DNA from 2 places in the Geobacillus sp. 47C-IIb genome. Region 2 is predicted to be linked to the other one. Evidence: a T-box and tRNA genes for the amino acid it is inferred to sense, from the RefSeq annotation. Region 2 holds a T-box; the other holds one or more tRNA genes.
What was found. The T-box of region 2 lies ahead of IC804_RS05070 (valine--tRNA ligase). A T-box ahead of a tRNA ligase gene usually reads a tRNA of that ligase, here a tRNA-Val.
Positions count from the first base shown of each region.

Region 1: it encodes a tRNA-Val, which carries the amino acid that the T-box ahead of IC804_RS05070 (valine--tRNA ligase) is inferred to sense. The anticodon was not compared.

Region 1 is NZ_CP061473.1:106,807-121,651, reverse strand. Features, by position in the region: rRNA gene rrf (5S ribosomal RNA) at 742-858, shown strand; tRNA gene IC804_RS00625 (tRNA-Val) at 868-942, shown strand; tRNA gene IC804_RS00620 (tRNA-Ala) at 947-1,018, shown strand; tRNA gene IC804_RS00615 (tRNA-Leu) at 1,027-1,109, shown strand; tRNA gene IC804_RS00610 (tRNA-Ser) at 1,127-1,219, shown strand; tRNA gene IC804_RS00605 (tRNA-Thr) at 1,257-1,329, shown strand; tRNA gene IC804_RS00600 (tRNA-Tyr) at 1,341-1,422, shown strand; tRNA gene IC804_RS00595 (tRNA-Ile) at 1,441-1,514, shown strand; gene IC804_RS00590 (MBL fold metallo-hydrolase) at 1,801-2,649, opposite strand; gene IC804_RS00585 (phasin family protein) at 2,816-3,115, shown strand; gene IC804_RS00580 (ABC1 kinase family protein) at 3,167-4,843, shown strand; gene IC804_RS00575 (hypothetical protein) at 4,991-5,560, opposite strand; gene IC804_RS00570 (CoA-binding protein) at 5,855-6,274, shown strand; gene parE (DNA topoisomerase IV subunit B) at 6,434-8,371, shown strand; gene parC (DNA topoisomerase IV subunit A) at 8,432-10,876, shown strand; gene IC804_RS00555 (MerR family transcriptional regulator) at 11,267-11,974, opposite strand; gene treP (PTS system trehalose-specific EIIBC component) at 12,265-13,680, shown strand; gene treC (alpha,alpha-phosphotrehalase) at 13,791-14,845, shown strand, end outside.
Region 2 is NZ_CP061473.1:994,851-1,009,695, reverse strand. Features, by position in the region: gene lon (endopeptidase La) at 1-1,790, shown strand, start outside; gene yihA (ribosome biogenesis GTP-binding protein YihA/YsxC) at 1,787-2,374, shown strand; gene IC804_RS05120 (hypothetical protein) at 2,448-2,933, opposite strand; gene hemA (glutamyl-tRNA reductase) at 3,098-4,465, shown strand; gene ccsA (cytochrome c biogenesis protein) at 4,476-5,291, shown strand; gene hemC (hydroxymethylbilane synthase) at 5,307-6,236, shown strand; gene IC804_RS05100 (uroporphyrinogen-III synthase) at 6,236-7,006, shown strand; gene hemB (porphobilinogen synthase) at 7,007-7,981, shown strand; gene hemL (glutamate-1-semialdehyde 2,1-aminomutase) at 7,997-9,286, shown strand; gene spoVID (stage VI sporulation protein D) at 9,405-10,469, shown strand; gene ysxE (spore coat protein YsxE) at 10,513-11,544, shown strand; gene IC804_RS05075 (hypothetical protein) at 11,541-11,729, opposite strand; T-box leader at 11,866-12,220, shown strand; gene IC804_RS05070 (valine--tRNA ligase) at 12,331-14,845, shown strand, end outside.

The sequences.
Region 1 (14,845 bases), 890 kb from region 2:
CCCTGCTAGGCCGAGGCGAGGGTAGGTTATCATGCCCAAAGCTTGAGCCACTGCACTTCTTGCAGGGCTGTGCATGGACAGGGCATTGGTGGCCGCCAATGTCCCTGTTTTCATTTTACGCTATCTACCTTTTATTATACGCAGGTGGCCATGGCCATGGCAAGAAATGATTTGTGCATGAAAAGGGGAGAATGTACATCTATCGGCTGGATCATTTGAGTAAATAGATGTAAAAGGGGGGAAGCTACTTTGAAAAAAGCTTCTCTACTCAGGCTAATATAGCGAAATATTTTGGATAAAATTAACTGGATTATAAATATTGACTTAGAATCAGTTCATAAGTATAATAAAAATTGTCGCTTCGTTAGATGAGGGTGAAGCAAAAGAAAACAACGAAACATGGTCTTTAATAAAAAATAAACCTTGACAAAATAAATATTTTATCTATATAATAAAAACTGTCCGATTTTGAAGTTTTGGTTTTATGCGAAGATTGATTTTAAGAAAAAACGCTTGACATCTGTTGGAAAAATGATATATTAGTAAACTGCTTGAGGTTTTGCTTGTGTCTACGCCTACAAGCAGGAACAGGAAAGGTCAGTTTCTCGACAAAAGGTTGCGAAAATGAAAGTTCAAGAGATAGTTTTGTTTCTTGAAAGTTGAACGGAACAAAACAAAAAAAGAATAAAAAAACTATTGACAATAAATCAAAATCATTTATAATAAATAATGTCGCCATTGCCTAGTGGTGATAGCGGAGAGGAAACACCCGTTCCCATCCCGAACACGGAAGTTAAGCTCTCCAGCGCCGATGGTAGTTGGGGCCAGCGCCCCTGCAAGAGTAGGTCGCTGCTAGGCATAGAATACGGAGTATTAGCTCAGCGGGAGAGCACCACGTTGACAGCGTGGGGGTCACTGGTTCGATCCCAGTATACTCCACCATCATGGGGCGTTAGTTCAGGGGGAGAACGCTTCGCTGGCAGCGAAGAGGTCAGGGGTTCAAATCCCCTACGCTCCATTGATTATGCGGTCGTGGCGGAATGGCAGACGCGCTAGGTTGAGGGCCTAGTGGGGGCGACCCCGTGGAGGTTCAAGTCCTCTCGACCGCATCGCTCCAAATAGTTACGGAGGAGTACCCAAGTCTGGCTGAAGGGGTCGGTTTCGAAAACCGATAGGGGTGTCACAGCCCGCGGGGGTTCGAATCCCTCCTCCTCCGCCATAAATTCATCAACAATGAGTCTCCTTCTTAATATTATGCCGACTTAGCTCAATTGGTAGAGCAACTGAATCGTAATCAGTAGGTTGCGGGTTCAAGTCCTGCAGTCGGCATTGTTAATCATGGAGGGGTAGCGAAGTGGCTAAACGCGGCGGACTGTAAATCCGCTCCCTTTGGGTTCGGCGGTTCGAATCCGTCCCCCTCCATTTTTATTTCTTATAAACGGGCCTATAGCTCAGCTGGTTAGAGCGCACGCCTGATAAGCGTGAGGTCGGTGGTTCAAGTCCACTTAGGCCCATCTATTATGATGGACGACAAGAGTGATTCTTGTCGTCCTTTTTGCGTTGTCGAGGCATAATGTGCTCTACCATCTCCATGGAGAATCCTCTGACTTTCACATGTGAGTGCATGGTCTTCATTTTCAGCAGCAAAACGTCCCTTTAGTGTCTGCCATTTAACAACGAAAGGGTGCCCTGTTCAGACACCCTCCCCTGTTTTTTACATCATTCTGAAAGTGGTTTCAGCAGAGAAACTTCCGCTTCAAACAAAACTAGAAGCCGTTCACGGAACGATGGTCCGTTTGCCTAATGGACGTACTTTCCATAATCAGGGGTAGCGATACGGTCAAAATCACGGGCGAGTTTTGTCAACCCTTCGCGCAGCTCTTTGCCGGCGACAGGAGCACCGTGCCCGGTGATGGCGACTGACGGAAAGAGTGCGGCTAACTTGCGCACGGATTCGCGGGCGGCGGGCCAGTCGATTGTATAATAGCGTGGCGGGCCGTTAATTTCTGTTTGTTGGGTCAATACTTTATATAACGAGTCTTGACGGACGGTGACGAACGCATCGCCCGCGATTAAGGCAGCGTCGCGTGAACGGAATAAGGAAATGTGTCCCGGAGTGTGCCCCGGTGTGTGTATCCAACGGAACTCTGGCAAGTGCGGGACGGTGCCGTCCTCAGGAAGCGGTTGAACGCGGTTGCCTAACTGAATCGGTTCGTTTGGGAAAAACGGTGATATTTTGGCGATGAAGCCGCCTTCGACAGCAGCGTCAGGTTCAGGATAGCGAGCTTTTCCGGTCAAATAAGGAAGTTCGGCTGGGTGGGCATAGACCGTAACATTCCAATGCTTCACAAGCTCAACAATCGCCCCCACGTGGTCAAAATGGCCGTGAGTTAAAATAATCGCTTGCGGGCGGCTGTTCTCTCCAAAACGTTGTTCCACAACGGAAATAATGTCATCAGCCGACCCCGGCATGCCAGCATCGACCAATACAAACGTGCGGTCGTCCGGCCGGCCGACAAGACAAATGTTCACGATTTGGATCGTGTGACAGTACAAATCGGGCAGCACGCTAATGCCGACACCGCTTGCTGCCGATGTCGCGGGAATGAAATGGTAGTCTTCTCCATAATGCAGCTGTTCATCAGTCATTGGGACCCCTCCTATGAATGATCGTCCAACGATAGCATGCCGCCCGATCACATGAGGTATACAAAACAGCATTCGATCCGTACGGGAAATCCGCGACCTAGCTCGACAAGGATCATCGAAAAATGGTACGATAAGGAAAAAGGATGGATAAAGGAGGATAAAACGGATGAGCATTTTGAAAAAAGGGTTGGCATTTGGACTTGGATTAGCCATTGCTAGCAAAGAACAAGTGGAAAAATTGATCGATGAGTTGGTCAAAAAAGGGGAGTTGTCGCTTGATGAATCGAAAGAAGTAATCGACCAATGGAAGCAGCAAACCGAAGAGCGGAAAGCGGAAGTGCAACGACTTGTGCGCGAGCAAATCAAACAAATGATTGACAAGCTTGATTTAGCGACGAAGGAAGACGTTCGACAGCTCGAGGAGCGAATCCGCCGCCTTGAAGAAAAGGAACAAAGCGGGCAGTAAACGAATACGGCCTGTCCGCTCGCTTTTTGCCGTTGTAAGGGAGATGGTCGGATGATCGGAAAGCGGATGCGCCATATTGGTCGATATCATGAAATTGCCGTCGCCTTGCTTCGGCACGGATTCGGGATGATCGTCGATGAACTCGGTTTTTCGTCCTTTCTTTCCTTGCCGCCGCGCGGGCGAACCGAACAAGGGAAACGGGAAGGAAAAACGGTCGGAGAACGTCTGCGCCTTGTGCTCGAGGAACTCGGTCCGACATTTATTAAGCTTGGGCAAATCGCCAGCACGCGACCGGATTTGATCCCTCGATATATCATTTGCGAATTGGAAAAGTTGCAAGATCAAGTTCCACCGTTTCCATTTCCTGAGGTCCGCCGGATTGTGGAAACAGAATTGGGAGGGCCGCTCGAGGAGCTTTTTCGATCATTTGACGAAATCCCACTAGCAGCCGCTTCGCTCGGGCAAGTACATCGGGCCGTTCTTCCTTCCGGACAAGCTGTCGTGGTGAAAATACAGCGCCCGCATATTGCAGCGCGGATTGAGACGGATTTGGATATTTTACAAGACTTAGCAGTGCTCGCGGAACGGCGCTTAGATTGGGCGGCGTCTTATCGGCTCACTGAAATCGTTGACGAATTGGCAAAGTCGCTGCGGCAGGAGCTCGATTACACCATCGAGGCGCGCCATGCGGAAACGTTTGCTAATCAATTTGCCGATGACCCGTCTGTATACGTGCCCGGCGTTTTTTGGGAGTATACGACGAAACTAGTGCTGACGATGGAATATGTGGAGGGGGTTAAGCTCGGGGAAATCGAGCGCCTGAAAGAGAGCGGTCATTCGTTAAAGACACTGGCTGAGCGCTTGACTGTCTCGATGTTAAAGCAAATGTTCGAACATGGATTCTTCCATGGCGATCCTCATCCGGGCAATGTATTCGTTCTCCCCGATGGGATGCTTGCCTTTATTGATTTCGGCTTAATGGGACGCCTCCGTCCGAATGTCAAGCATCACCTTTCCTCACTTATCATCGCTTTGATGCGGCAAAACACCGACGGGGTGTTGAACGCCATTTATGGCCTCGGGCTTGTTCCGGCTGAGGTCGATGAGGGGAAGCTGCGCGACGATATTGACGAGTTGCGCGAGAAGTATTATCGTGTTCCGCTCAGCGAGGTGAGCCTTGGCGAAGCGATCGGGGATCTTTTAACGGTGGCGTTTCGGCATGGCATTCGCATTCCGAGCGACTTGACGCTGTTAGGGAAAGCGCTGTTGACGGTTGAAGGAGTGGTGGCGACGCTTGACCCTCAATTTCGCGTAATGGACGTTGCCGAACCGTTCGGAAGAAAATTGCTGAAAGAGCGGCTTCGACTCGATCGCGTGGCAGAAACGGCGTGGAAGCGTGTGGCGGGTTATGGCGAAATGCTGCTTCGGCTGCCGGACAGTATCAAAGAACTGACGAAGGTCATGCGGCGCGGCAAACTTCAGCTTGAGATGACAGCCTCAGACCTTGAGGCGCTTTTGCGCAAACTCGATCAAATTGGCAATCGATTGTCCATCAGCCTCATCCTTCTTTCCTTGAGCATCGTCATGGCCGGCATGTTAATCGCTTCATCGCTAGGACGGCAGTCGATGCTCCTATGGAAAATTCCGATTATTGAAATTGGATTTGGTGTGGTCGCGCTCATGTTCGGGTGGTTGCTTTATTCGATCTTTCGATCAGGGAAGCTTTAGTGCAAAAAAAGGGGGGTGTCCCCTTTTTCTTGTTGTGATTGAACGGTATTTGTGGTGTCTTAGGCTTGTTGCGGCCATTTACGCATCGACTGTTGAATACGGTTCACATTGCGTCAAAAAGTGAACGGCTCTTTTGTCATCAGGAGTTCAGGTAGCGTGATGGTTGGCCTGGATGCGAACGAGAAGGCGTGTCGCCCCATAGGTAATGAACACGATTATTAAGTCGATAAGGAAAAGATGGAACTTGCGCAACCCTCCGTGCAATTCAAGCAAACCAAGCCACTGCTCAAGCGAAGCGAGTCCGAAAGCAAATATTGCGCTTAACAATATCGTATATAAATAAAAATTTTTGTTGTGGTTCGTACAATATTGATAAAGCAACAAAAAACCGACGGGCAACACCGAGGCGGTAATGTTTAAGGCAAACGGCAAAAACGGCGTTAAAAAATAACGTGGTGACAAATACATGGCGTTTTCTAAAGCGATGTAAGTATAGGTCCATAATATGTGAATAGTGTAGCCAAAGAAAAAGATTTCGAAGATCCGTTTCCGGTCGACGGTGAAAAAAAGCAACACTAAAGGAACGATGAGAAAAGTGAAGATCAGCCAAAACGGCCACGTTCCAACGCCGGAGTAGTCGCTCCAATACGATTGGAGTAGCCTGTGCAGCTGTTCGCGTGTTTGGTCGATTTCTTTCCAATATGCTTGATAATTCACGAACAACCCTCCCTTGTCTTTGCTTAGCATCTCACATAGTTGATCGAGATATGCGGAAAACGTCTACCTTCGGCGGCGGAAACCATGGAAAAGAGGAGGGAGCTGTTTTAGACGCCGTTATTTCGGGGAAGATAAAGGACAACTGTGTGTTGCCGGTTCGTTGGGACTACGCCTATCGTCGCGTAGGAAAGACCGATGATTTTTTCTTATTTCCCATGAGCACGGCAGGATTTTCATTTCTAGACGGCGAAACTAGTACGACGAGTAAAGGGAATGAAGGAAGGAGAGAACCCGATGTCCATTGTAAACCCAAGCCGGGACGAGATCGGCGATATTTTGCGGAAGGCGAAGCGAATTGCGGTAGTCGGTTTGTCCAACAACCCGGAGCGCGAATCATACATGGTGACGAAAGCGATGAAAGATGCCGGATACGAAATTATTCCTGTCAATCCGATGATTGATGAATGGGAAGGCATTCCGGCGGTGGACAAACTGACAGATATTCAAGGGCATGTTGATATTGTTAATGTGTTCCGCCGCTCTGAACATCTGCCGGAACTCGCCCGCGAGTTTGTGCAAATCGACGCTGACGTGTTTTGGGCTCAACTTGGCGTCGTCAACGAAGAAGCGTACCGCTTTTTAAAAGAAAAAGGCTATACGGTCATTATGGACCGCTGCATTAAAGTGGAACATGCGCTCACGAAGCGCGCGTAACGAACGAAACGACCATCTTCTCCGAGATGGTCCTTTCGTTTTTTCGGCGCATTTGTCCGATTTTGTCAGGCGTTGTCAAAAGACAATGGACAGCCGGGTATTTTATGGTACAATAAAACAGAAACAGATGTTCTTGTTTTGGCAGGAAGGGGTGGCCTTGTGGCAAAACGAACGGTATACGAATATAACGAAGATGCGATTCAAGTATTAGAAGGGCTTGAGGCGGTGAGAAAGCGGCCGGGCATGTACATCGGCAGCACTGACAGCCGCGGCCTGCATCATCTTGTCTATGAAATTGTCGACAACTCCGTTGACGAGGCATTGGCTGGATACGGAAATTACATTCTTGTTCAAATACATAAAGATAACAGTGTCACCGTTTTGGACGAAGGGCGCGGCATGCCGGTCGGAATGCATAAGCTCGGCAAACCGACGCCGGAAGTGATTTTGACTGTGCTGCATGCCGGCGGTAAGTTCGGTCAAGGCGGGTATAAAACGAGCGGTGGTTTGCACGGGGTCGGGGCATCAGTCGTCAACGCCCTATCCGAATGGCTTGTTGTCACGATTCATCGCGACGGCTTTATCTATCGGCAACGGTTTGAGAACGGCGGCAAGCCGGTGACGACGCTTGAAAACATCGGAACGACAAACAAAACCGGGACAATCATTCAATTTAAGCCTGACCCGACGATTTTCAGCACAACGGTGTTCGATTATGAAACGTTAAGCGAACGGCTGCGCGAATCGGCGTTTTTATTAAAAGGGCTGAAAATCGAACTTGTCGATGAACGGACCGGCATGCGCGAGGTGTTTCATTACGAAAACGGGATTGAAGCGTTTGTTGCCTATTTGAATGAAGAAAAAGACGTGCTCCATCCGGTCGCCTATTTTGCCGGCGAGCAAAACGGCATTGAAGTCGAGTTTGCGTTTCAATTTCATGACGGCTACTCGGAAAACGTCTTGTCGTTTGTCAACAATGTGCGCACAAAAGACGGAGGCACGCACGAAGCCGGGGCGAAAACGGCGATGACACGCGTCTTTAACGAATATGCGCGCCGTGTCGGCTTATTAAAAGAAAAGGATAAAAACCTTGAAGGAACTGATATTCGTGAAGGGATGTCAGCGATTGTCTCGGTGCGCATTCCGGAGCATTTGTTGCAGTTTGAAGGACAGACAAAAGGCAAGCTTGGGACGAGCGAGGCGCGTTCGGCTGTTGATGCGGTCGTGTCTGAACAGTTGACCTACTTTTTGCAAGAAAACCCAGATGTGAGTGCGATGCTCATTAAAAAGGCGATCCGGGCGTATCAAGCGCGTGAAGCGGCCCGCAAAGCGCGCGAGGAAGCGCGAAGCGGCAAAAAGCGGAAAGGAAAAGAGGCGCTTTTAAGCGGCAAGTTGACGCCGGCACAAGGGCGCAATCCGCAAAAAAACGAGCTGTATTTGGTCGAAGGCGACTCAGCGGGCGGCTCGGCGAAGCAAGGGCGTGACCGCCGTTTTCAGGCGGTGCTGCCGCTGCGCGGGAAAGTCATTAACACTGAAAAAGCGAAGCTTGGCGATATTTTAAAAAATGAGGAAATCAATACGATCATTCATGCCATTGGCGGCGGTGTCGGCGCTGATTTTTCGATTGAGGACATTAACTACGACAAAGTGATCATCATGACAGACGCCGACACGGACGGCGCCCATATTCAAGTGCTCCTGCTCACGTTTTTTTATCGCTATATGCGTCCGCTTATTGAAGCAGGGAAAGTATACATTGCCTTGCCACCGCTTTACAAAATCAGTAAAGGAAGCGGCAAAAAGGAAACAGTGGAGTATGCGTGGACGGATGAGCAGCTTAGGGAGATCACGAAAAAAATGGGGCGCGGCTATACGATTCAGCGCTACAAAGGGCTTGGTGAAATGAACGCCGATCAGCTGTGGGAAACGACGATGAACCCAGAGACGCGCACGTTAATTCGCGTACGCATCGAAGACGCCGCCCGCGCCGAGCGGCGGGTGACGACGCTCATGGGTGACAAAGTCGAGCCGCGCCGCAAATGGATCGAAACGCACGTCGCCTTTGGACTCGAAGAAGAGCCAGGTTGGATCGGCTGATGGCGGCTTGAGGCAAGCCGCCTTTTTGCCGCTGAAGTTCGTTGTGAAAGGAGAATGATGATGGCAGAACGATTGTTGGAATTGCCTTTAGAGGATGTGCTTGGCGACCGCTTTGGCCGCTACAGTAAATATATCATCCAAGACCGGGCGCTGCCTGATGCGCGTGACGGGTTAAAGCCGGTGCAGCGCCGTATTTTATATGCCATGTACGTCGATGGCAATACGGCCGATAAGCCGTTTCGCAAAGCGGCAAAAACAGTCGGGAACGTGATCGGCAACTTCCATCCGCATGGCGATTCGTCAGTGTATGAGGCGATGGTGCGGATGAGCCAAGACTGGAAGCTACGTAACGTGCTTATCGAAATGCACGGCAACAACGGGAGCTTGGACGGCGATCCGCCGGCGGCGATGCGTTACACGGAGGCGCGCCTGTCAGCCATCGCCGCCGAGCTGCTTCGCGACATTGACAAAGAAACGGTCGCCTTTGTGCCGAACTTTGATGATACGACGAACGAGCCGACTGTCTTGCCGGCAATGTTTCCGAACCTGCTCGTAAACGGTTCGACCGGTATTTCGGCTGGCTATGCGACCGACATTCCGCCGCATGCGCTCGGTGAAGTCATCGATGCCGTCTTATTGCGAATCGACCGGCCGAATTGCACCGTCGATGACTTGATGACGGTTCTTCCCGGTCCCGATTTTCCGACCGGCGGCATTATCCAAGGGAAGGACGGCATTCGCAAGGCGTACGAGACCGGTCGCGGAAAAATCATCATCCGCGCCAAAGCGACGATCGAGCAGGCAAAAGGCGGAAAACGGCATATCATGATTACCGAGTTGCCTTATGAAGTGAACAAAGCCAACTTAGTAAAAAAAATCGATGAGCTTCGCTTGGACAAAAAGCTGGATGGCATCGCTGACGTCCGTGACGAAACGGACCGGAACGGGCTGTCGATCGTGATTGAACTGAAAAAAGATGCGGATGCGGAAGCGATTCTCAACTATTTATACAAGAATACTGACTTGCAAGTGCCGTACAGCTTCAATATGGTGGCGATTCACGAGCGCCGGCCGAAATTGATGAGCTTGCCAGAGCTGCTTGACGCCTATATCGCTCATCGGAAAGACGTCGTCACGAACCGTTCTCATTTTGAACTGAAAAAAGCGAATGAGCGGAAACATATTGTTGATGGTTTAATTAAGGCGCTTTCCATTTTGGACGAGGTGATCGCGACGATTCGCGCCTCAAGCGACAAGCGGGACGCCAAAGACCGGCTGATTGCTAACTACGGATTTACCGAGGCGCAGGCGGAGGCGATCGTGACGCTTCAGCTGTATCGGTTGACGAATACGGACATTACAGCACTCCGTCAAGAGGCGGAAGGGCTCGACAAAACGATCGCCGAGCTGACCGCGATTCTAGCTGATGAGAAAAAGCTTCTTGCGGTCATTAAAAAAGAGTTGAAGTCGATGAAAAAGCAATACGCTGATGAACGGCGAACGGTCATTGAAGAGGAGATCGAGGAGCTGAAAGTCAACGTCGAAGCACTCATTCCAGCGGAAGATGTCATCGTGACGGTGACAAAAGAAGGATATGTGAAACGAACGAGCTACCGTTCTTACAGTGCGTCCAACGGCCAGGACATCGGGATGAAAGAGACAGACCGATTGCTCGCCCAGTTAGAGATGAACACGACGGATGTACTCTTGTTGTTCACCCGCCGGGGATATTATTTGTATTGCCCGGTGCACACGTTGCCGGACATTCGCTGGAAAGACGTTGGCCAGCATATTTCAAGTCTCATTCCGATCGAGCGCGATGATGAACTTGTTGCGGTTGTTCCGGTTTCCTCTTTTGAAACGAATGAGCAGCTTGTCTTTGTGACAAAGCATGGGATGGTAAAGCGGACGGAGCTTTCGCAGTACCAAGTGCAGCGCTATACACGCCCGCTTGTGGCAGTCAATCTAAAAGGCGATGATCAGGTGATCGCCGTCTACGCGACCGACGGCCGCGGCCTTATTTGGATGGCGACGCATGATGGCTATGCGCTCTTGTTTGCTGAAGAGGAAATCAGTTTGGTCGGCGTGCGTGCCGCCGGGGTGAAAGGCATTCAACTTAAAGAGGGCGATTTTGTTGCCGCGGTCTGCCCGATTTGTCCTGAAGAGAGCGGTTCTCTCATTGTCGTGACACAGCGCGGAGCGGTGAAAAAAATGGCTCTTAGCGAATTCGAACCGACATCGCGCGCGAGACGTGGAGTGATGATTGTGCGCGAGGTGAAATCCAACCCGCACCGAATCGTCGGAGCCGTCATGACTAATGATGGTGAAGAAATGATCGGAATGCGGACGGAAAAAGGGGTCACCGAAACGGTCGATGTTGCTTCACTCCGCTTGACCGATCGCTACGGCACTGGTTCATTCCTCATCGATACCGACGAAGCCGGGATGGTGATCGACGTTTGGAAAGAGCCAGAGAAGTTGTTAGGAAAAGGGGAAGAGGAATGAGGGGGAAACGCCAAGAATCCGCTATCCATAAGGTGAGCCGCTGTCGGTTGAACTGAGGGCCGACGATTGGTCAAACTTGTACTAGGCGGGGATTCATTGACGGTTCGTAGCAAACTTGTAAGGGAAAACAGATGTAATAAGCAAGATCGGCATGTCAAACGAAGCCGTTCAGCTCTTGTGAATTCGAGCGAAAAAGGAGTCCATGCAAAAGGCCATCTGTCTTCAAAAGAGAGACAAGATACAGACTTGTAAAAGTGGTTCACATCAATTTGCAAGAATTGGGGCTGATCCCAAAACGTACTTTTGTTTTGGGTCAGCCCCAAGTTCGTTGATAATCATCGTGTTTCCTCCCCCTTAAAAAGGGGAGAAGCACATCCTCTACTCGTTCCTTCACCAAAACTTCCACCATTTGTTCGTCCGGGTTCGGGCGGCCACGGCGCTTGTCGCTGTTTGACGGAAGGAAAGAACAAGTTCGCGGAACGCTTTCTCCCGCTCTAAAATGCGCTGTTCGAGCTGTTTTCGCTCTTCTTCCTGCCTTGTCTTTTCCTCGTGACAAAATGCGACGACCGTTTCCAAATGTTCATGCAGTTGCTCGGTTTTTTGTTGCCAAGCTTCTTTGTAATCATGAAGTGAGCGGCGCACTGTTTCAGCAGCTGACGTCGTTTGCTCCCCGATATCATCAAGCTTCCCTCTTACTTCATCCATCGCCTGGCGCACGACAGCGACCGTTTCCTGCTTCAGAGCGTCGACGATGTCGTCTTTCATGCGGGCAGCCAGCTGCTCGGCTATGTATGGGGCGCCATGGCGCAGCAAGCGGGGAACATCGATAATTTCCCCTTCCATGACCGCAGATTCCGGGGGAGCGGACGGTTCGTTCGCTTGTTTCAATTCCGCAATGATCTCGTGCGGGCGGCGACCGTCAGCGAGCAGTGTTCGGATATGGCGGAACTGGTTGATAAGCTCTTCGGTGTAAATGCGTGCCCCTTGGGAGGTGCGAGGGATTGTAATCCATTGGGCAAATTGTTTTTCCCATTGTTTCAAGTCGCGGGCTGTGACCCCGATTTTTTTCGCTGCTTCGCGGAGTGTATATGTCTTCATGGCGTTCCCCTCATCCTTTCTTTCCACATTTATGATGGCTATGTTTTATTTTCCCACTCCACAGTTTATTTTCCTGCTGTCTGACAAAACATAACAAAAGAAGTGGAAGTTAGCAAAAAACAAACAATCTTTGTCGAATCGTGTAAATTCTTATCGAAAAAAGACGTTGACAAACTTGTATATACAAGATAGAATGAGTTCAGGATGTATATACAAGTTTTTTTGCAACCGGTTGCTGAAAGCGATTTAACGCAATTGAAAGCGAGAGAAAGAAAAAGGAGGCATTCATAATGGGGGCATATGCACAAGCAGCTGCACAAATCGTTGAGGCCATCGGCGGTAAAGAGAACATCGTCGCCGCCACACATTGTGTGACACGGCTCCGGTTTGCGCTCAAAGACGAAGGAAAAGTGGATAAAGAAGCGCTTGAACGCATTGATGTAGTGAAAGGGTCGTTTTCGGCAAACGGCCAGTTTCAAGTTGTCATCGGTCAAGGGCTCGTTGATAAAGTGTATAACGAACTCGTTGAGTTGACTGGCATTGGCCGGGCGACGAAACAGGAAATTAAAGATGCGGCGGAAGCGAAGCTCAATCCGCTGCAACGCGCCATTAAGACGCTCGCTGACATTTTTATCCCGATTTTGCCGGCGATCGTCACAGCTGGTCTGTTAATGGGAATTAATAACGTTTTGACCGGTCCAGACATTTTTTATGAGGGGAAATCGTTTGTCGATGTGCATCAAGAATGGGCAGATTTGGCGAATATGATCAACTTGATCGCCAATACGGCGTTTGTCTTCCTGCCGGGGTTGATCGGTTGGTCGGCGGTGACAAAATTCGGAGGCAGTCCGCTGTTGGGGATTGTTCTTGGCTTGATGCTCGTCCACCCGGATTTGCTGAATGCTTGGGGCTGGGGAGCAGCAAAACAAGAAGGAGAAATCCCAGTTTGGAACTTATTCGGGTTTGATGTGCAAAAAGTCGGCTATCAAGGGCAAGTGCTGCCTGTGTTAGTTGCTTCGTACGTATTGGCGAAGATCGAGCTGTTTTTGCGCAACCGCATTCCGGATGCGTTTCAACTGTTGCTTGTCGCACCGCTTGCCTTGCTCGTGACAGGTTTCTTGGCGTTTATCGCCATCGGACCGATCACGTTCGCGATCGGGAACGCGATTACGAACTTGTTTGTCGGAATTTTTGACAACGTTCCAGCCATTGGTGGTTTGCTGTATGGAGCGCTGTATGCGCCGCTTGTCGTTACCGGGATGCACCATACATTCTTGCCGGTTGATTTGCAGCTGATTGCTAGCACGGGCGGCACGTTCTTATGGCCGATTTTAGTCATGTCGAATATCGCCCAAGGTTCTGCGGCATTAGCGATGATGTTTGTCGCAAAAGACGAAAAGCTGCGCGGATTGTCGTTCACTTCAGCGGTTTCGGCCTATCTCGGCATTACCGAGCCGGCGATGTTCGGGGTCAACTTGCGCTTCCGATTCCCGTTTATTGCAGCGATGACAGGGGCAGCGATTGCCGGCATGTTTATCACACTCAATAAAGTCCTTGCTCCATCGATCGGCGTCGGCGGTCTGCCGGGCTTCTTGTCGATCGTGCCACAGAAATGGGTCCCGTTCTTTATCGGGATGGCGATTGCCATTGTAGTGCCGTTTGTGCTGACATTTGTTTTCGGCAAAGTGCGCAAAGTGGCACGCTAATGGTTCACATTTATTGAGGTAATGATGCATTCGCTGACATACCATTGGCTGCCAACGCCAATGGTATGTTTTTCATTCATTGTCGAAGTCAACAAACGAGGTGAAGAAACGTGTCAACAACACCGTGGTGGAAAAAGGCGGTTGTTTATCAAATTTATCCGAAGAGTTTCCGTGATACGAATGGGGATGGTATCGGCGATTTGCCGGGCATCATCGAAAAGCTCGATTACTTGAAAGAACTGGGCGTCGATGTCATTTGGCTGACGCCAATTTACGCTTCGCCGCAGCGCGATAACGGCTACGACATTAGCGATTATTTCGCCATTCATCACGAGTACGGAACAATGGATGATTTTGACCGGTTGCTTGAGGAAGTGCATGCGCGCGGCATGAAGCTTGTCATGGATATGGTCGTCAACCATACGTCGACTGACCATGAATGGTTCAAGCAAGCGAGCACATCGAAAACGAACCCGTACCGTCATTTTTACATTTGGCGCGACCCGAAGGCGGACGGCAGCGCTCCGAACAACTGGCAGTCGAAATTCGGCGGTTCGGCGTGGGAATACGATGAACAAACCGGGCAATATTATTTGCATTTGTTCGATGTGACACAAGCCGACTTGAACTGGGAAAACGAAGAGCTGCGCCGCCGCATTTATGACATGATGCATTTTTGGCTGAAAAAAGGGGTCGACGGCTTCCGATTGGATGTCATCAACTTGTTGTCCAAAGACCAACATTTCCCAGACGATGACGGCTCGATTCCACCGGGGGATGGGCGCCGCTTCTATACGGACGGGCCGCGCATCCATGAATTTTTACAAGAAATGAACCGGGAAGTGTTTTCGAAATATGACGTCATGACAGTGGGAGAAATGTCGTCGACGACGATCGATCATTGCATCCGTTACACGAATCCGGAAAATAACGAGCTGAACATGACGTTTAATTTCCATCACTTGAAAGTCGATTACCCAAACGGGGAAAAATGGGCCGTCGCTCCGTTTGATTTTCTCGCTTTAAAACGCATTTTGTCGGAGTGGCAGGTGCGAATGCACGAAGGCGGAGGATGGAATGCGCTCTTTTGGTGCAACCACGACCAACCGCGCATCGTGTCGCGCTACGGTGATGATGGGGAGTATTGGAAAGAATCAGCGAAGAT
Region 2 (14,845 bases):
AGCGTATTTTAGAAACGATCGATGTGAAAGAACGGCTGAATAAAATTATTCAAATTTTGCACAACGAGAAAGAAGTGCTCCAGCTCGAGAAAAAAATTAGCGCTCGCGTCAAACAGTCAATGGAGCGGACGCAAAAAGAGTATTATTTGCGCGAGCAAATGAAAGCCATTCAAAAAGAGCTCGGTGAAAAGGAAGGAAAAACGGGTGAAGTCGAGGCGCTCAAAGAGAAAATCGAGGCAGCCGGCATGCCAGAACATGTGAAAGAGACGGCCCTCAAGGAGCTCGACCGCTATGAAAAAATTCCGGCAACATCAGCGGAAAGTGCGGTCATCCGCAACTACTTAGACTGGCTCATTGCTTTGCCATGGTCAAAAGAAACGAAAGACATCCACGATATTAAACGCGCGGAAACGATTTTAAACGAGGAGCATTACGGGCTTGATAAGGTGAAAGAGCGGGTGCTTGAATTTTTGTCCGTGCAGCAGTTGACCCAATCGTTAAAAGGACCGATTCTTTGCCTTGCCGGACCGCCGGGGGTCGGAAAAACATCGCTTGCCCGCTCGATTGCCAAAGCACTCGGCCGTCGTTTCGTTCGCATGTCGCTTGGCGGCGTGCGCGACGAATCGGAAATTCGCGGCCATCGTCGCACGTACGTTGGAGCGATGCCGGGTCGCATCATTCAAGGCATGAAAAAAGCAGGCACGATCAATCCGGTCTTTTTGCTTGATGAGATCGACAAAATGTCAAGCGATTTCCGTGGCGACCCATCCGCGGCTATGCTTGAGGTGCTCGATCCGGAACAAAACCATACGTTCAGCGATCATTATATCGAAGAGCCGTACGATTTATCGAAAGTAATGTTTATCGCTACCGCTAACAATTTGGCGACGATTCCGCAGCCGTTGTTGGACCGGATGGAAATCATTCACATTCCAGGCTATACAGAGGTCGAAAAGCTGCATATCGCCAAACGGCATTTGCTGCCGAAGCAGCTGGCGGAGCATGGACTGAAAAAGGCAGCGCTCCAGGTTCGGGATGATGCGATGTTGGATATCATCCGTCATTATACGCGCGAAGCCGGCGTTCGGGAGCTTGAACGGCAACTTGCCGCCATTTGCCGGAAAGCGGCTCGCCTCATCGTCTCTGGGGAGAAAAAGCGGGTTGTGGTTACACAAAATAATATCGAAGAATTTTTAGGGAAACGAAAATACCGCTATGGTCAGGCGGAGGCAGAAGATCAAATTGGGGTAGCCACCGGTCTTGCGTATACCGCGTTTGGCGGTGATACGCTCGCCATCGAAGTGTCGCTTGCGAAAGGCAACGGCAAACTTGTCTTGACCGGAAAACTCGGAGATGTAATGAAAGAGTCGGCACAAGCAGCGTTCAGCTATGTGCGTTCACGCGCCGAGGAGCTCGGCATTGACCCGAAATTTCATGAAACGTACGATATCCATATTCACGTTCCAGAAGGAGCGGTGCCAAAAGACGGACCGTCTGCTGGTATTACGATCGCGACTGCGCTCATTTCCGCTTTAACAGGTAAGCCGGTCAGCCGGTTTGTCGGTATGACCGGGGAAATTACGCTGCGTGGCCGTGTGCTCCCGATCGGCGGCTTAAAAGAGAAAACGCTAAGCGCCCACCGCGCCGGACTGAAAACGGTCATTTTACCGAAAGATAATGAAAAAGATTTGGCCGACATTCCGGATACAGTAAAGCGCGACTTGCGCTTTGTGCTCGTCTCCCATCTCGATGAGGTGCTGCCACATGCGTTGGTGGGGTGGGAACGATGAACATCACAAAAGCAGAGCTCGTCATCAGTGCTGTCAAACCCGAGCAATATCCGGATAGTGGGCGGCCGGAAGTGGCGCTTGCTGGTCGCTCAAACGTCGGCAAATCGTCATTTATCAACAAAATGATCAATCGGAAGAACTTGGCGCGCACCTCATCAAAGCCAGGGAAAACGCAGACGTTGAACTTTTATTTGATTAACGATTCGTTTTACTTTGTAGACGTGCCTGGCTATGGTTTTGCCCGCGTGTCGAAGCAGGAGCGGCAAAAATGGGGAAAAATGATGGAGACGTATTTCACGACGCGCGAGACGCTCAAAGCGGCGCTGTTGCTTGTCGATTTGCGCCACCCGCCAACCAAAGACGATGTCATGATGTATGAGTTTTTCAAACATTACGAGATTCCTGTGATCGTCATTGCGACGAAAGCGGATAAAGTCCCGCGTGGCAAGCAGCAAAAGCATGCGAAAATCGCACGCGAAACGTTGCGTCTGGCAGCCGGTGACTCCCTCATTTTGTTTTCCTCCGAGACCGGGCAAGGAAAAGAGGAAGCGTGGGCGGCGCTCTTGCCGTTTTTGACCGAGTGATAAAAAAGTGTTCTCATATTTGGTGATGAAAAAGGTGTCTCGATCCTTCGAGACACCTTTTGTTCACCTCCAACTACCTCCGTTTGGCCCATAATACGTAAATGCCGATGGCGATGAGTCCGAGCGGCCAAAACTTCCAGATGGAAGAAAGGCCGGTTTGGACGAGATGGAACAGCGGCTGGCCGCGGTCGGAAAACGACAGCACAATAGCAAGAAGCAAAAAAAATGCGCCGAAGCCGGCTCCGCTTTTTTGCTTGCGACTGCTGGCGAAAAAAGAGAGTGCAATGATGAAAAAAAAGATGTTTGTGCCATGGGGCCAAGACGGAAAGGCACTGGCAAGCAAAAGCTCAACACCGAAGCCGAGCAAAAGAAAGCCCGGGAAAACATAATGGTACTCGCGCGCCGAATACGCCTGCCCAAGCAAGGCGGCGCCGCAAATGGCGAGCAAAGCCGGCCATCCTTGAAGGAAGCGGAGCAATGGAATGGCTAACTGTCCGGCAAGAAAATATAATCCGAGGCCGATGAACAATATGCCGGAGAAAGCAGCTCTGTTTTTCACGATCGTGCCCCCCGTTTCCCATTTAGACATGTTTATGATAGAATGTTCACTGTATACAGTTTAACATAGCTCGTGAGGGATGTTCACAATTTTTTCAAATCGGAATGATAGACGTTTATGGTATAATAGTGGAAGGGATTGGGCTAAGAAGGGGGGATTGCACCGTGCAGATCATCGTAGTTGGCGTCAATTATAAAACTGCCCCTGTAGAAATTCGTGAAAAGTTGGCGTTTGGTGAGGCAGAGCTCGGCGAGGCGATGAAACAGCTCGCCAAGCAAAAAAGCATCCTCGAAAACGTCATCGTTTCCACATGCAATCGGACGGAAATTTACGCGGTCGTCGATCAACTGCATACCGGCCGTTACTATATAAAAGCATTTTTAGCCGAATGGTTTGACATCGAAGCGGAGGCGATCGCCCCGTATTTGCGCGTGCTCGAAGGGGAAGCGGCCGCGGGGCATTTGTTCCGCGTAGCAGCCGGCCTTGACTCCATGGTGCTTGGAGAAACGCAAATTTTAGGACAAGTGAAAGGGAGCTATTTGCTCGCTCAAGAGATTGGAACGAGCGGCACGATTTTGAACCACCTGTTTAAACAGGCAGTGACGTTTGCCAAACGCGCCCATTCGGAAACCGGGATCGGTGCGCATGCCGTGTCGGTCAGTTATGCAGCTGTCGAGTTGGCGAAGAAAATTTTCGGCCATCTCAACGGCAAGCATGTTTTGATTATCGGTGCCGGCAAAATGGGGACGTTGGCGGCGCAAAACTTGTACGGCAACGGTGTCGGTAAAGTGACCGTCGTCAACCGGACGCTTGAAAAAGCGAAGCAGCTCGCGGCGCAGTTTGACGGTGAGGCGAAGTCGCTTGGCGAATTGTCATGTGCACTGCTTGAAGCGGATATCGTCATCAGCTCGACGGGAGCGAAAGGCTACATGTTAACGAAAGAGGAGATGGCTCCGCTTGAGAAAATGCGTAAAGGCCGCCCGTTGTTTATGGTCGATATTGCCGTGCCGCGCGATTTAGACCCGGCGCTCGCTGAACTAGAGACGGTCTTTTTGTACGACATTGATGACTTGCAAGACGTCGTCGCAGCGAATTTGGCGGAACGGCAAAAAGCTGCCGCCCTCATTGAGGAGATGATTGAAGGGGAGCTAGTGGCGTTTGGCCAATGGTTGCAGACGCTCGGCGTTGTGCCAGTCATCGCGGCGCTGCGGGAAAAAGCGCTCGCCATTCAGGCGGAAACGATGAAAAGCTTGGAGCGAAAGTTGCCGCATTTGTCGGAGCGCGATCGGAAAGTGTTGAACAAACATACGAAAAGCATTATTAACCAGCTGCTCCGCGACCCGATTTTGCAGGTGAAGGAACTTGCCGCTGGTCCGAACGCTGACGAAGCGCTTCAGCTGTTTATGAAAATTTTTAATATCGAAGATGCAGTCAAAGCAGAGCAACGGAGCGCGCAGCGAGCAGAAGTGCAGTTGAGGGATGAACAGCAAGCGGAAGCGGTTCGCGCCGCCCGCCCATCATGGCAGCTGTAAGGTGGGATAGATGGTGGCGTTGTATGAACTGTCTATTTTGCTCTACATTGCTTCGATTCTTTTCTATTTTATCGATTTTTTGCAGCAAAACCGGAAGGCGAATGAAACCGCCTTCTGGTTGCTTTCTGTCGTTTGGCTGTTGCAAACATTGACATTCGCCTTCCGCATCATGGAAACAAAGCGCTTTCCGATTTTAACGATGTCGGAAGGGCTTTATTTTTACGCCTGGCTGCTTATCACGCTGTCGCTTGTCATCAACCGGCTGTTGCGTGTTGATTTTATCGTCTTTTTTACGAACGTACTCGCTTTTTTTATTTTGGCCATTCATACGTTCGTGCCGTCCTCGCAATCGCCGGCTGTCGCCAAACGGCTTGTCTCCGAACTGCTGGTCATCCATATTACCCTTTCCTTCGGGGCATATGCAGCGTTTACACTGTCATTTCTTTTCTCGGTGCTTTACATGTTGCAATACAGTCTGTTGAAAAAGAAAAAGTGGAACGCTCGTCTTTGGCGGATGGCTGATTTGTCGAAGCTCGATTTTTCGTCGTATGTTTTAAATTTGCTCGGTTTGCCTATGTTGTTATTAGGGCTTATTCTCGGTATGATTTGGGCGTATATTCAAATCGATTATTTCCATTGGTATGACGCGAAAGTGCTTGGATCATTTGTCGTTCTTCTCGTTTATGGCGTCTATTTTTACAAACGGATCGTCCGACAGGTGCAAGGGAAGACGATCGCGCTATGGAATATCGGTTCATTTTTATTTTTGCTTATCAACTTTTTCTTGTTTGGCAGTTTGTCAGAATTCCATTTTTGGTATGCGTAATTGAGGAGGAGCGAAATGCGAAACATCGTCGTTGGCTCGCGGCGCAGCAAGCTTGCTTTGACTCAGACGAACTGGGTCATTAACGAATTGAAGCGGCTCGGGGCGCCGTTTACGTTTGAGGTAAAAGAAATCGTCACGAAAGGAGATCGCGTGCTCGATGTCACGCTCTCCAAAGTAGGAGGCAAAGGGCTGTTTGTGAAAGAAATTGAGCATGAAATGCTGACCGGCGGCATCGATATGGCCGTCCACAGTATGAAAGACATGCCGGCAGTACTGCCGAGCGGATTGGTGATCGGCTCGGTTCCGCGGCGTGAGGATGTGCGTGATGTGCTCGTCAGCAAGGGGAATCTGTCGCTTTCCGATTTGCCAAGCGGGGCGGTCATCGGTACGAGCAGTCTGCGCCGCTCGGCACAGTTGCTCGCCTATCGGCCGGATGTGACGATCAAATGGATCCGCGGCAACATTGACACAAGGCTGGCGAAGCTGAAAAACGAAGATTATGACGCCATCGTGCTGGCGGCTGCCGGCTTGGCGCGTATGGGCTGGAGCGATGACGTGATCAGCGAATATTTGTCGCCGGATGTGTGCGTCCCGGCGGTTGGCCAAGGAGCGCTTGCTGTCGAATGCCGTGAAGATGATGTGGAGTTGCGCGAGTGGCTGAGCCGTCTGAATGATGAACAGACGGAACGAGCAGTTCGGGCGGAGCGCGCCTTTTTGCAGCAGATGGAAGGTGGATGCCAAGTGCCGATTGCCGGCTATGCGGAAGTGAAGGAGGGAATGGTGCATCTTACTGCGCTTGTTGCCTCCCCAGACGGCAAAGAGAAATACAAAGAAATCGTCATTGGCGCTGATCCGGAAGAGGTCGGCCGACAGGCAGCTGCCCTCCTGAGTGAGCAAGGGGCCAAAGAGCTGATCGAGCGCGTAAAAAAGGAGCTGGGCAACTAATGACCAATCGTGCGCTGGCTGGCAAGACAGTGCTTGTAACCCGTGACAAGGAGCAGGCGGCATCGTTTTCCGCCAAGCTGCGCGACGCTGGTGCGGTGCCGATCGAAATCCCACTCATAGCTATCCGGCCAGCGGCGACACCGGAAGCGATTGCCGCGCTCGCCGAACGGCTTGAGGAATACCGATGGCTCGTCTTGACGAGCGCGAACGCCATTCGCTTCTTTTTTCCGCACGTTTCGTTGTCGCGGCCGTTGCCGAATATCGCTGTCGTCGGACGGAAGACGGCAGCTGCCCTCGCTGAGTACGGTGTTTCACCGGTGCTCGTGCCGGATGATTTCACCGCTGAACGGCTCGCTGCCATGCTTGCACCGCGCTTGAAACAGGGCGAACGGGTGCTGTTTGTCAAGGGGGACTTGGCGAGCCCGACGCTGCCTGAGGCGTTAAGAGAGGCTGGGGCAACAGTTGATGAGTTTATTGTGTATCGCACCATGCCGGATACGAGCGGAGAAGAGCAGTTGTTGACACTGCTGCGCGAACGGAAGTTGGATGTACTCACTTTGATGAGCCCATCAGCAGTCCGCAGCCTTGCCCGTCTTCTTGGCGGAGAAGCGAACGAGCTTCTCTCCGGAGTCACCGTCGCCTGCATCGGACCGGTGACAAAAAAGGCAGCCGAGCAGGAAGGCATAGCAGTACATATTTGTCCAGCTGATTACACGGCTGATGGTATAATGAAAGCGATGGAACAATATTTTTCCACGGAGGGACGATAAATGTCATTGTCATTTGACCGCCATCGTCGCCTGCGGCAAACAGCCGCCATTCGGGCGATGGTACGCGAGACGCATCTTCGCGTTGATGATCTTATTTATCCGCTGTTTGTCGTCGAAGGAAGCGGCATTCGCCGCGAAGTGCCATCGATGCCTGGGGTATACCATTTATCGCTTGATCGTCTAACGGAAGAAATCGATGAAATCGCGAAGCTTGGCATCCGGGCGGTCATGGTGTTTGGTGTGCCGGACGAAAAAGATGAAGTCGGTTCGCAGGCGTATTGCGAAACTGGGATCGTCCAGCGAGCAATCCGGCAAATCAAGGCTGAACGTTCGGAGATGGTCGTCATTGCCGATACATGTTTATGCGAATATACGAGCCATGGTCATTGCGGCGTCGTCGAAAATGAGCAAGTACTCAACGACCCGTCGCTCGAGTTGCTCGTCAAAACGGCAGTGAGCCAAGCGCAAGCTGGTGCCGACATCATCGCACCGTCGAACATGATGGACGGGTTTGTCGCCGCCATTCGCCATGGGCTTGATGAAGCGGGGTTTGAGAACGTGCCGATCATGTCCTATGCAATTAAGTACGCCTCGGCATTTTACGGCCCGTTCCGCGATGCAGCGGACAGCGCACCGCAATTTGGCGACCGGAAAACGTACCAAATGGATCCGGCCAATCGTCTTGAGGCGTTTCGCGAGGCAGAATCCGATATAAAAGAAGGCGCTGATTTCTTAATGGTCAAACCGGCGCTTGCCTATATGGACATTATTCGCGACATCAAAAACCGGTTTCCGCTTCCGCTTGTTGCCTATAACGTGAGCGGTGAGTATTCGATGGTGAAAGCGGCAGCGCAAAACGGTTGGATTGACGAAAAATCAGTTGTGATGGAAATGCTGACAGGAATGAAGCGAGCCGGCGCTGATTTAATCATCACATATTTTGCGAAAGATGTTGCTCGCTGGCTGGCTGAATAGAGAGGGGGCGGAATCGTGCGAAGTTATGAACGGTCGAAAGCGGCTTATGAAGAAGCAGTGACATTAATGCCAGGTGGGGTAAACAGCCCGGTTCGCGCCTTCAAATCGGTCGGGATGACGCCGATTTTTATGGCGCGCGGCCAAGGTGCGAAAATTTACGATATTGACGGCAACGAATATATCGATTATGTGTTGTCATGGGGACCGCTCATTTTAGGGCATGCCGATCCACAAGTTGTTGAAGCGTTAAAACGGGTAGCCGAACAAGGGACGAGCTTCGGCGCTCCGACGTTGCTTGAGAACGAGTTGGCCAAACTCGTGATCGAGCGGGTGCCTTCCGTCGAGATCGTACGAATGGTCAACTCCGGAACGGAAGCAACGATGAGCGCCCTCCGTTTGGCGCGTGGCTACACGAAGCGCAACAAAATCATCAAGTTTGAAGGCAGCTACCATGGTCATGGTGATTCGTTGCTTATTAAAGCTGGCTCCGGTGTGGCGACGCTCGGCTTACCGGATAGTCCAGGCGTACCGCAATCAGTCGCTCAGCATACCATCACCGTTCCGTACAATGATTTGGACAGCGTGCGCTATGCATTTGAGCGGTTTGGTGAAGACATTGCGGCGGTGATTGTCGAGCCGGTAGCCGGCAATATGGGCGTTGTTCCGCCAGTCCCTGGCTTTTTGGAAGGGCTGCGCGACGTGACAAAACAATACGGCGCTCTATTGATTTTTGACGAGGTGATGACCGGATTCCGTGTCGATTACCATTGTGCACAAGGGTATTACGGCGTTGAACCGGATTTGACGTGCCTCGGCAAAGTGATCGGCGGCGGCCTGCCGGTTGGAGCGTATGGCGGTAAAGCAGAAATTATGGAGCAAGTTGCACCGAGCGGGCCGGTGTATCAGGCCGGTACGTTGTCCGGCAACCCGCTTGCCATGACAGCCGGTTATGAAACGCTTCGCCAACTGACACCGGAAACGTATAAAGAGTTTCGTCGGAAGGCAGCGCGCCTTGAAGAAGGGCTGCATCAAGCTGCCGAAAAATATGAGATTCCGCATACCATCAACCGCGCTGGATCGATGATTGGCTTTTTCTTTACGAACGAGCCGGTCATCAATTACGAGACGGCAAAAACGTCGGATTTGGAACTGTTTGCCGCCTATTACCGGGAGATGGCGAACGAAGGCATTTTCTTGCCGCCGTCACAATTTGAAGGGCTGTTTTTGTCGACTGCTCATAGCGATGAAGACATTGAATATACGATCGCCGCTGCCGAGCGGGTATTTGCTCGTCTGCGCGGCTAAATCCATCGGGCTGCTGTATGGGCAGCCCGATTTTTTTATCATACCGCCTCTTTTCCGTTCATACAATGGATAATGTCATAGAAACTATTTGTCGAGGGGACGGAAGGAGGAAGCCCGGTTGGAGCAATCGTATTTGCGTTTTTCATTGGAAGAATCAGTCTGGTTTAAAAGCGGACAGGAAGTCGCCGAGTTTTTGTCCATCTCTCTTGATCCGGTCATTTCCGTCGACGAGTACGACCAATATATTACGATTCGCGGCGCGCTCGAGTTAAGCGGAGAATTCCGTCAAGCGGACGAATCGCCGCAGAGGGACGTGGATGATGATACGTTTGAATCGGCAAGCTATCGATTCATTCAACACATTTCGGTGCGTGAAGACGGCATTAGCGAACTGTTGCACCGTTTTCCAATTGATATTACGATTCCGAAAAACCGTATTCGCGAACTTGACGATGTATACGTGACAGTCGAATCATTCGACTATGATTTAGGTGACAACGGAAGGCTGCTTGTGACTGCAGACATTTCGATCAGCGGGATTAGTGAGGCGCCGCTCGTCGATGACTTACCGGATGATGACGAAGATGAGGAGCCGCTGTTTACCCCATTTGAGTCAATCGCCCGCAAAGAGGCAACCGACGATGAAGCATTCGCATCGGAAGATCGCCCCGCTAATGAGGTGAACGAACAGCCTATTGCTGCAGTCAGTGAAACGCCGTCTTCCGAGCTTGAACTGGCGGCTGTGCGCCATGAAGAAACGCCGTCTGATCAAAAAGAGGACGTAAAAGAGCCATTTTTGCCAATTGAGACGGAAACGAAAGCTGTCAGTGCGGAAGCAGAAGAGGAACTTGATAATCTGTCGCCGCCAACGGAGGCGAAAGTATCGATTGGCGCAGCCAAAAAAGCGATGGATGAAGAGGACGAGGAAGAACAACAAACGGAAGTGAAAAGTGAAAACGCCCTTTACTTAACGAAGCTGTTTGCCAAAAGTGGAGCGGAAGAGTTTACAACCGTCAAAATTTGCATCGTCCAACAAGGAGATTCGTTGGACAAGATTGCTGAACGGTATGATGTGACGATCTCCCAACTTTTGCGCGCCAACGATTTGGAAAGCGCGGAGGACGTGCATGAAGGGCAGCTGTTATATATTCCGGCCTTGGCGGGAAGCCGTCCTTTCTCGTGAAAGGAACGCTTTCCGTTTCTTTTGCCGGTGAGGGGGCGTAACAATGGCCATACGGTCTGAAACGTACCGCGCCGTACTTCATCAGTATGGGCTTCAACCACAGCGCATCGAACAGCGGGGCAAAGCGGCGAAAGTGTACACTGATCGCGGTATTTTTGCCTTAAAAATGCTCGACGGCGAGCAGGAGGCGGCCGCCATTTGGCAGTCGCTTCACTATTATGGCCGCCATTGCCCTCCGGTTTATTGGACGAGGCATCGGTCGCTGTTTGCGGCGGAGGGGGGCCGCCTTTATTATTTACACGCATGGCAGGATGGAGAAGCGAGAGCAAGGGAGGAAACAGTGCGTGCCTTTTTTCACGGACTGTCTCGTCTCCATCGCGCTACCGTTCGCACCGTCGAAGTGAGCGAGGAAGAGGTCGCCGCTTATCGAAAACAAAAAAAAGAGGAATGGCAGCGGGAGCGGACGGTTTGGGAAGAGCGGATCGAGCAGTATGAAACTGCCTGGTACATGTCACCGTTTCAGCTGCAGTGCTGTACGTATTTTCATGAGGTGATGCGCGCTTATTTGTTTGCTGAGGACCAGCTGACCGCTTGGGAGGAGGCACTCCAAGAAACGAAACAATGGCGAGTTGCTTGGGTGCACGGAAAAGCGCGTCTTTCTCATTACGTAGCACCGTATTGGATCAGCTGGGAGCGAGCGCACTGGAATTCGCCAGTATATGATTTGATCGCTGCACTTCGCGTTCATGTCCAAACGCTTCCGCCGCTTGGACAGGAGTGGATGAGGGGGATGGATGAATACGAAAAGGAACTCCCATTATCCGCCGGGGAACGGGCATTTTTATACAGCCATTTAGCCGAACCGCGCGGGTTTGTCCGCTGCCTTGAACAATATGAAGCTGCGCCGAGAAAGGAACGGAACGAGCGGAAATATGTTGCCGCCTTGCAACGCTGCTATTTTGCCTTCAAAAACATGGAAGCGATTGTGATGCATCTTGTCCAACGCGACGCTGCGCGGCAGCAAGAAGAGGCGATCAAGCATGAAGAGCCAGAACAAGGGGACGACAGCGGTTAAATCCATTCCAAATGGAGCGCCACAGCAATCAAAACAAAGATGGCTAATAAAATGACATCGAACGTCGTTGGCAAAAAAATGGTGCGAATGGCTTGAAAAATAGTGAGCGGAATGATCACTTGGGCGCAGACGGCGCGCACTTGCCTCAGCCACGGCGGCCATGAATATGGGTTAAATCGCCGCATCGGCACTTCCCTCCTTCTCCGGTTTACTATACAATATGAAAAGGTCCATTATTTGTCACCTAAGGCAATTGGAATAAATAAATAAAAACTTGGCAAAGATGATGGACAATGGTAGTATAATAATCGAATAATGATGAAAAAAGCGAAGACGGGGAGGAGTACAACAGTTCGCTCCTGCAGAGAGGGAAATCATAAGCTGCGAGATTTCCTAGGATGTCGACTGTTGGAAGGTCGCCCTTGAGCTGCTTCGTTGAAAGGCGAAACCGCTGAGTAGGGGAAGCCGGCTTGATGCCGTTATGCTAATGAAGTGCTTAAGCCTCTAGGAGACGGGTGATTGAAAGGAGAATGTCGTTGAAAGACGCAAGTCGAGAAACCTTGCGGCCGCTCCTGATGGAATATTGCCCGATGCTCGGAAAATGGCACCTTTTCACCGTTCTTCTAGGCTTAAGAAAAAAGGTGGTACCGCGAAAGCAGCTCCTTTCGTCCTTTTTGGATGAAAGGGGCTTTTTTGCTTGCCTATCGGACGGTTGATCCTGTAGGCAACACAGCCATTGTTTATCACATGAAGGAGGGAATAAAAGTGGCACAGCATGAAGTGTCGATGCCGCCAAAATACGATCACCGCGCTGTTGAAGCGGGGCGCTATGACTGGTGGCTGAAAGGCAAGTTTTTTGAAACGACCGGCGATCCGGACAAACAACCGTTTACGATCGTTATCCCACCGCCGAACGTCACAGGCAAACTGCATTTGGGCCATGCGTGGGATACGACGCTGCAAGACATCATTACGCGCATGAAGCGGATGCAAGGGTATGATGTCCTATGGCTTCCGGGTATGGACCATGCCGGCATCGCCACCCAGGCGAAAGTGGAAGAAAAATTGCGCCAACAAGGACTGTCCCGCTACGATTTAGGACGGGAAAAATTTTTGGAAGAAACGTGGAAATGGAAAGAAGAATATGCCGGCCATATCCGCAGCCAATGGGCAAAATTAGGGCTCGGCCTCGATTACACGCGCGAGCGGTTTACGCTTGATGAAGGGCTGTCAAAAGCCGTACGCGAAGTGTTCGTCTCGCTTTACCGGAAAGGGCTCATTTACCGCGGTGAATACATTATCAACTGGGATCCGGCGACCAAAACCGCCTTGTCCGACATCGAGGTCATTTACAAGGAAGTGAAAGGTGCGCTTTATCATTTGCGCTATCCGCTCGCTGACGGCTCGGGCTACATTGAAGTAGCGACAACCCGTCCAGAAACGATGCTCGGTGACACGGCCGTCGCGGTTCATCCGGATGACGAGCGGTATAAACACTTGATCGGCAAGATGGTGAAATTGCCAATCGTTGGCCGGGAAATTCCGATCATCGCTGATGAGTATGTCGATATGGAATTCGGTTCCGGCGCGGTGAAAATTACACCGGCACACGATCCGAACGACTTTGAAGTTGGCAACCGCCACAACTTGCCGCGCATTCTCGTCATGAACGAAGACGGTACAATGAACGAAAACGCATTGCAATATCAAGGGCTTGACCGGTTTGAATGCCGGAAGCAAATCGTCCGTGATTTACAAGAGCAAGGCGTCCTCTTTAAAATTGAGGAACACGTCCACTCGGTCGGGCACAGTGAACGGAGCGGCGCCGTTGTTGAACCGTATTTGTCGACACAATGGTTCGTAAAAATGAAGCCGCTCGCGGAAGCTGCCATCAAGATGCAGCAAACAGAAGGAAAAGTGCAATTTGTGCCGGAGCGGTTTGAAAAAACGTACTTGCACTGGCTTGAGAACATTCGCGACTGGTGCATTTCGCGTCAGCTTTGGTGGGGGCACCGCATTCCGGCGTGGTACCATAAAGAAACGGGTGAAATTTACGTCGACCACGAGCCGCCGGCAGACATTGAAAATTGGGAGCAAGACCCGGATGTGCTTGATACATGGTTCAGCTCGGCACTCTGGCCGTTCTCCACAATGGGGTGGCCGGATACGGAAGCGCCGGACTACAAGCGCTATTACCCGACCGATGTGCTTGTCACCGGCTATGACATCATTTTCTTCTGGGTGTCGCGCATGATTTTCCAAGGGCTTGAGTTCACTGGGAAGAGACCGTTTAAAGATGTGTTGATCCACGGCCTCGTCCGCGACGCTCAAGGAAGAAAAATGAGCAAGTCGCTCGGCAACGGTGTCGACCCGATGGATGTCATTGACCAATACGGCGCCGATGCGCTCCGCTACTTCCTAGCGACCGGTAGCTCGCCAGGACAAGATTTGCGCTTTAGCACGGAAAAAGTTGAGGCGACGTGGAATTTTGCTAACAAAATTTGGAACGCTTCACGTTTCGCCTTAATGAACATGGGCGGCATGACATATGAGGAGCTCGATTTGAGCGGCGAAAAAACGGTCGCCGACCATTGGATTTTAACGCGCTTAAATGAAACGATCGACACGGTGACGAAGCTCGCCGACAAATACGAGTTTGGTGAAGTCGGTCGCACGTTGTACAACTTTATTTGGGACGATTTGTGCGACTGGTACATTGAAATGGCGAAGCTGCCGCTTTACGGCGATGATGAGACAGCGAAAAAGACGACGCGTTCAGTTTTAGCGTATGTGCTTGACAATACGATGCGCTTGTTGCATCCATTCATGCCGTTCATTACCGAGGAAATTTGGCAAAACTTGCCGCATGACGGCGAATCGATTACCGTTGCCTCGTGGCCGCAAGTGCGTCCGGAGCTGTCAAACGAAGAAGCGGCGGAAGAAATGCGGATGCTCGTTGACATTATCCGCGCGGTCCGAAACGTTCGTGCCGAAGTCAATACGCCGCCGAGCAAACCGATTGCGCTCTACATTAAGACAAAAGACGAACAAGTGCGCGCAGCGCTTATGAAAAACCGCGCTTATCTCGAACGGTTCTGCAATCCGAGCGAATTGATCATTGACACGGATGTTCCGGCGCCAGAAAAAGCGATGACTGCTGTCGTCACAGGGGCAGAGCTCATTTTGCCGCTTGAAGGACTCATCAATATCGAAGAAGAAATCAAGCGGCTTGAGAAAGAGCTCGACAAATGGAACAAAGAAGTCGAGCGTGTCGAAAAGAAACTGGCGAACGAAGGCTTTT